Regions from separate parts of the Micromonospora sp. NPDC047620 genome, predicted to be linked through region 1. Evidence: riboswitches for the same ligand, from Rfam matches in the RefSeq annotation. Region 1 holds a riboswitch; the other holds the start of a gene.
The links. Region 1 has a riboswitch for thiamine pyrophosphate ahead of thiE (thiamine phosphate synthase). Riboswitches for the same ligand answer to the same signal wherever they lie in the genome.

Region 1 (3,397 bases):
CGTCCTCTTCCGCGGTGACAACGAGGTGGTGGAGACCCCCGAGCCGGTCTGGGACGTTGGCTGAGGCGAACCCGGGCGTCGGGCCGGCCGGCATAGGGTGGATCTCGTGACTGAGATGACCTACCGCCGGTTGGGCGACTCCGGGCTCGTGGTGTCCGTCGTCGGCATCGGCTGCAACAACTTCGGCCGCAAGCTCGACCTCGACGGGACCCGGGCGGTGGTCGACGCCGCGCTGGACGCCGGGATCAATTTCTTCGACACCGCCGACATCTACGGCGAGCCGCAGGGCGGCTCCGAGGAACTGCTGGGCCAGGCGCTCAAGGGCCGCCGCGACGACGTGGTGGTGGCCACCAAGTTCGGCATGGACATGCACGGCCTCAACGGCCCCGACTTCGGCGCACGGGGCGCGCGGCGCTACATCGCCCGCGCCGTGGAGGCATCACTGCGCCGGCTCGGCACCGACCACATCGACCTGTACCAGATGCACGAGCCCGACCCGGGCACCCCGATCGACGAGACCCTCGCCGCGCTGGACGACCTGGTCCGCGCCGGCAAGGTCCGCTACCTGGGCAACTCCAACTTCGCCGGGTGGCAGATCGCCGACGCGGACTGGGTGGCGTCGTCCAACGGCCGGTCCCGGTTCATCAGCGCGCAGAACCACTACAGCCTGCTGGAACGCTCCGCCGAGGCCGAGGTGGTGCCGGCCTGCGAGCGGTTCGGCCTCGGGCTGCTGCCGTTCTTCCCGCTGGCCAACGGCCTGCTGACCGGCAAGTACAAGCGCGACCAGGCCCCGCCCGCCGGCAGCCGCCTCGCCGGAGGCGGCCGGTACGCCCAGCGCCTCGCCGCCGCCGACTGGGACACGATCGAGGCGATCGAGGCGTACGCGAACGAGCGGGGGCTGTCGATGCTCCAGGTGGCCATCGGCGGGCTGGCCGCCCTGCCGGCGGTGACCTCGGTGATCGCCGGCGCCACCACGCCCGAGCAGGTGCGCTCCAACGCGGAGGCGGGCGCCTGGCAGCCCACCGACGAGGACCTCGACGCCCTCCGCGCCATCCTCTGAGCCACGTCGACACCGCCCCGGCACCCCGTAACGGTGCCGGGGCGGTGTCGACGTCCACCCGTCCCCGCGCGCCCGCCCAGGCCCGGGTCGCCACGGGTGGAACACCACGCACGTCTCCGACACCGGGAGGCAGCCCTGGTGTTCCACCCGCTCCCGTCACCCTTCCCGCGCGCCCGTCCCGGCCGGCCGGGACGGGCGGCTGTCCCATGGGCCTGCCGGGCGGCGCACCAGAGCCGATGGTCGGCTGCGCGCAGGGCGTCCCGGTGCACGTACACGTCGGGAAGCAGGCGTTGCCAGGTCGGACCGCGCAGCATGGCGCGGGTCAGCAGCCCCTGCGCGATCGCGGCGCTGCCGCGGAACGGCAGGAAGGCGAGCCGGGGCGGGACCCGGGCGGGGGAGGGCATCCGGACAGCATCGCGTGACGGGTCGGTCACGCGTCGCCCCGGTCGTCGGCTTCGGACGGTCGGTGTGAAATCCGCGTCCCGCCCTTGGCGGATCCGGCGATCCGTCGTACGGTGACACGCGCAAGTGACCCACGGGAGCCCGGTGCACCGGGCTGAGAGGGGGGCTGAGAGCCCCCGACCGTCGAACCTGATCCGGGTAATGCCGGCGCAGGGAGGAGTGTTGCCGTGCCGTCCCTGGGGCGACTGCATCTGATCACCGACACCCGACCCGGGCGGGATCCGCTGGCTGTGCTGCGGGCCGCCCTTCCGGTGGCCCGCGCCGAGCTGGTCGTGCAGGTCCGCGTCACCGACGACGCCACCGACCGGGAGGCGTACGACCTGGCCCGCCGGGTGGTCGCGCTCTGCGCGCCGTACGACGTCTCCTGTCTCGTCAACGACCGGCTGCACGTGGCGCTGGCGGTGGGCGCCGCCGGCGGGCACGTCGGCGCGGCGGACCTGCCGGTCGGGGCGGCCCGCCGGGTGCTCGGCGCGACCGCCGTGCTCGGGGCCACCGCCCGCGAGCCGGGGACGGCCGCCGAGGCGGTCGCCGCCGGGGCCAGCTACCTGGGCGTGGGCCCCTGCCACGCCACGAGCACCAAGAGTGGCCTGCCGGCACCGATCGGTCCGGCCGGGGTGCGCGCCGTCACCGCCGCCGTGGACGTGCCGGTGGTCGCGATCGGCGGGGTGACCGCCGCGAACGCGCCCGCGCTGCTGGCCGCCGGGGCGTACGGGGTGGCGGTGGTGGGGGCCCTGTCCGGGGCGGCCGATCCGGCCCGGGCGACGGCGGAGCTGCTGGGAGCGCTGGGGTGCTGAGCCGGCCGGACGTCGCCGTGGTGGGGGCGGGACCGGTCGGGTTGGGCATCGCGTGGCGCTGCGCGGCGCGCGGGCTCCGCGTCGTCGTCCACGATCCCGCCCCGGGCTCCGGCGCGTCGCACGTCGCCGCCGGGATGCTCGCCCCGGTCGCCGAGGCGTACTTCGGCGAGCACGAGCTGACCGGGCTGCTGACCGCCTCCGCCGCCCGCTGGCCGGCCTTCGCCGCCGAGCTGACCGCCGCCACCGGCGCGGACGTCGGCTACCGCACCGAGGGCACGCTGATGGTCGGGCTCACCGCCGACGACCTGGCCGAGGCGCGGCGGCTGTGGGCGTACCAGCAGGGCCTCGGACTGCCGGTGACGCCGCTGCGCCCCTCGGCGCTGCGGGACCGCGAGCCGGCGTTGGCGCCCCGGGTGCGCGGCGGCGCGCTCGCCGCCACCGACCACCAGGTCGACCCGCGCCGGCTGGTGCCGGCGCTGCGCGCGGCCGCCGAACGGGCCGGTGCCACGCTGGTGCCCGCCGCCGTGCGCCGGCTGTCCGACGTGGACGCGCGCGTCACGGTGGTGGCGGCCGGCTGCGGGGCGGCGGCCCTGACCGGGCTGCCGGTGCGGCCGGTGAAGGGCCAGGTGCTGCGGCTCCGCGCGCCCGGCGGCGGCGCGCCGGGCTTCCGGCACGTCATCCGGGGGTACGCCGACGGCGAGCACGTCTATCTCGTGCCCCGCGACAGCGGGGAGGTGGTGGTGGGCGCGACCGTCGAGGAGCGCGCCGACACCGACGTCTCCGCCGGGGCGGTGCTGCGCCTGCTCCGCGCCGCCGTCGACCTGCTGCCGGAGCTGGCCGAGTACGACCTCGTCGAGACCCTCGCCGGCCTGCGCCCCGGCACCCCGGACAACGCCCCGATCCTCGGCCCGCTGCCCGGCCGGCCGGGCGTGCTCGTCGCGACCGGGCACCACCGGCACGGCATCGTGCTCACCCCCGTCACCGCCGACCTGGTCGCCGACCTGGTCGTCACCGGTACGGCGGACCCGCTGCTCGCCCCCTTCACCCCGCACCGGTTCGCGCCGGCCGCCACCGCCGATCC
Region 2 (3,397 bases), on a different contig from region 1:
GTGCGGGGGAGTGCGGGCGTCGGAGCCGGCCAGTGCCGCCGTCGCCGCGACCCGGCCGGCTCCCGGCTTGAGCAGCCCGCCGAGCAGCAGCGCGAGGGTCGACTTCCCGGCCCCGTTCGGGCCGAGCACGGCGAGCGCCTCGCCGGCGCGTACCGCCAGGTCGACGGCGGCCAGCCGGGGCGGCAGGCCGAGCCGGTCGGCGGTGAGCAGCAGGTCGCCGGCCGGCGCGGTGGCGTGGCGGGGCGGCACGGGCCGGCCGGGCACCCAGACGCCCGCGGCGGCGAGCGCGTCGCCGTGGGCGCCGAAGACGGCCTCAGGCGTGCCGTCCGCGCGGACGCCGCCGGCCGGTTCGAGCACGACCACCCGGTCGACCAGCGGCAGCGCCTCGGCGACCCGGTGCTCGACCAGGATCAGCGTGGTGTCGGCGTCCAGCGCGCCGGCCACCGCCGCGCGGATCAGCGCCGCGCCGGTCGGGTCCAGGTTGGCGGTCGGTTCGTCGAGCAGCAACAGCCCGGGCCGCAGGGCCAGCACCCCGGCCAGGGCGAGGCGTTGCTGCTCGCCGCCGGAGAGGGCCGCGGTGGGCCGGTCCCGGTGGTACGGGAAGCCGACCCGGGCCAGCGCCTCGTCGACGCGGGGCCAGATCTCCTCGGCGGGGACCCCCCGGTTCTCCAGCCCGAACGCCACGTCGTCGCCGCTGCGGGCCATCACGAGCTGGGTTTCCGGGTCCTGGAAGACGATGCCGACCCGTTCCCGGCCCTTGCGGGGGTCGAGCCCGTCGATCTCGACGGTGCCCTCCTGTTCGCCCGAGTCCTCGGGCAGCAACCCGGCCAGCGCGGCGAGCAGGGTGCTCTTGCCGGCGCCCGACGGCCCGAGCAGCAGCACCCGCTCGCCGGCCTCGACGCGCAGGTCCACCCCGCGCACGGCCCACGCCCGACGCCCGGCGTGCCGCCACCCGAACCCCCGCAGTGTCACCGCCCCCACGCCGTCCCCCTTCCGGCCCGCGCGCAGGCGTCGATCATGAGGTTGGCGGCACCCACGGAGATCCACGTCGCCGTCCACCTCATGATCAACCCCGATTCCGGTGGTGCGGGTCAGATGGCGGCGCGTTCGCGGCCGGCGGGGAAGCGGTCCAGGACGCCGGTGCCCGCCAGGGCGCGGGTGAGGGCCCAGCCGCCGGCGCCGGCGACGGCGGCGGCGCTGACGACGGTGAGCAGGGCGTACGGGACCCGGTAGCTGCCGAGCGCGTAGTCGACGTTCCAGACGAAGAAGTCGAACAGCGCCGCGCCGAGGCCGGTCAGCGCACCGGCGAGCAGCGCGGTGGGCAGCCGGAACGAGCGGTACCGGAACGCGGCGAAGGCCACCTCGGCGCCGAGCCCCTGGATGAGGCCCTGGACGATGGTGATGCCGCCCCACTCCGAGCCGAGCAGCGCGGAGACCGTCGCCGCCACCGCCTCGCAGAAGAGCGCCGCGCCGGGCTTGCGGATCACCAGGCCGCCGAGCACGGCCGGGACCAGCCAGACGCCGTACATGATCGCCTGGCCGGCCGGGAAGAACGCGAACGCCGGGTCGACGGCCCGCCACAGCAGGCCCCAGGCCCAGAAGATGACGCCGAACGCCACCGCGATCACCGCGGCGATGACGACGTCGAGTGTGCGCCACCGGGTGGTCGTGTTGTCTCGCATGATTGCTCCCAGTCCTGAACGCGAACCAGGAGAAGACGCACGCCGCGCCCGGTGTGCCCGGACGGCGGCGCGGCTGGAGGTCGACCGAACTCCCTGCGCTGGCATTACCCAGATCAGGTTCGAGGGTCTGCGGGCGGTGCCCGCACTCTCAGCGCTGTGCGCTCCCCTGTCGGATGTGAAGTTGTCGCGCCGACGCTAACACCTTTGAAGATCATCGGGCAAAGTGATCTTTCCGCAGGTCATGAGCGCGTTCGCTCGATCCCGTCGGTTCCGGCCGGTACTCTCAGGCGGCCACTGGCGGAATCGGCGGAGGAAACCACGTGACATCCGAGGTTGACCGCTCCGTGCCGGACGGGCGCGCCCCGGGGGCGGTCGGTGTGGCCGCGCCGGGCGTACCCCCGCACGAGCCGGCGGGCGGCGGCGGGAGCGCCTGGCGGGTCGGGTCGGTCGAGGTGCTCGCGGGCCTGCTGGTCCTGCTGGTCGTCTTCCGTGAGCCGCTCGCCGGGGCCCTGTCCGCGCCCCGGCTGCAGACCTGGACCACCGTCTTCGTCTCGGTCATGGTGCAGGCGGTGCCGTTCCTGGTCTTCGGGGTGCTCCTCTCCGCCGTGATCGCGGTCTTCGTGCCCCGGTCGTTCTGGGCCCGGGCGCTGCCCCGGCACCCCGCGCTCGCGGTGCCCGTGGCGAGCGCGGCCGGCGTGGTGCTGCCCGGCTGCGAGTGCGGGTCCGTGCCGATCGCCGGGTCGCTGATCCGGCGCGGGGTCACCCCGGCCGCCGCGCTGGCCTTCCTGCTCGCCGCCCCGGCCATCAACCCGATCGTGCTCACCGCCACCGCGGTGGCCTTCCCCGACGCCCCGGAGATGGTCCTCGGCCGCGGCGTCGCGAGCCTGGTCGTCGCGATGGTGATGGGGTGGCTGTGGCTGCGCCTCGGCCGGGCCGACTGGATCCGGCTGCCGCGCCGGCCGGAGCTGGACGACGGCCCGCGCGGGCGGGCGTTCTGGGCGGCGGTCCGGCACGACGTCACCCACGCCGGCGGGTTCCTGGTGGTCGGCGCGGCGGCCGCCGCCACCATCAACGTCGTCGTGCCCGAGCGCTGGTTGCAGACGCTCGCCGAGGACCCGGTGCTCTCGGTGCTCGCGCTGGCCGTGCTCGCGGTGCTGCTCTCCCTCTGCTCGGAGGCCGACGCCTTCGTGGCCGCCTCGCTGTCGCAGTTCTCGCTGACCGCCCGACTGGTCTTCCTGGTGGTGGGGCCGATGGTCGACCTCAAGCTCATCGCGATGCAGACCGGCGTCTTCGGCCGCCGGTTCGCGCTGCGGTTCGCCCCGGCCACCTTCGCGGTGGCCGTCGCGGTCGCCGCCGCGACCGGGGCGGTGCTGCGGTGAACCGGCAGGCGCAGGCCGTCGTCCTGCTGCTGCTCGGGGGCGCCGTGGTCCGGGCCAGCCTCACCGACCTCTACCTGCGCTACGTCAAGGAGGGGCTGCGCCCCTTCCTGGTCGCCGCGGGCCTGCTGCTGGTCGTCGCCGCGGTCATGACCCTCTGGTACGAGCTGCGTCCCGCCCTCCGGCGCGACGCCGTGCCCCCGACCGCCGACGGCAAGCACGACCGCGCCCCTGCGCCCCCGACCACCGACGGGGACCACGACCCCGCCGACGGCGAGCACGAGCGCGCCGGCCGGGACGACGCCGCCGACCACGGGCACGGCCACCACGAGCCGCGGA

Region 2: it holds a riboswitch for thiamine pyrophosphate, as region 1 does, so the genes downstream of both, ACGF5C_RS25410 (ECF transporter S component) here and thiE (thiamine phosphate synthase) in region 1, are expected to answer to the same signal.

What each region holds. Positions count from the first base shown of each region.
Region 1 is NZ_JBIDDG010000002.1:269,895-273,291, reverse strand. It holds gene ACGF5C_RS03565 (ATP-binding cassette domain-containing protein) at 1-64, shown strand, start outside; gene ACGF5C_RS03560 (aldo/keto reductase) at 98-1,060, shown strand; TPP riboswitch at 1,587-1,695, shown strand; gene thiE (thiamine phosphate synthase) at 1,690-2,316, shown strand; gene thiO (glycine oxidase ThiO) at 2,310-3,397, shown strand, end outside.
Region 2 is NZ_JBIDDG010000024.1:16,291-19,687, reverse strand. It holds gene ACGF5C_RS25415 (ABC transporter ATP-binding protein) at 1-981, opposite strand, end outside; gene ACGF5C_RS25410 (ECF transporter S component) at 1,092-1,682, opposite strand; TPP riboswitch at 1,755-1,860, opposite strand; gene ACGF5C_RS25405 (permease) at 2,060-3,061, shown strand; gene ACGF5C_RS25400 (TIGR03943 family putative permease subunit) at 3,058-3,397, shown strand, end outside.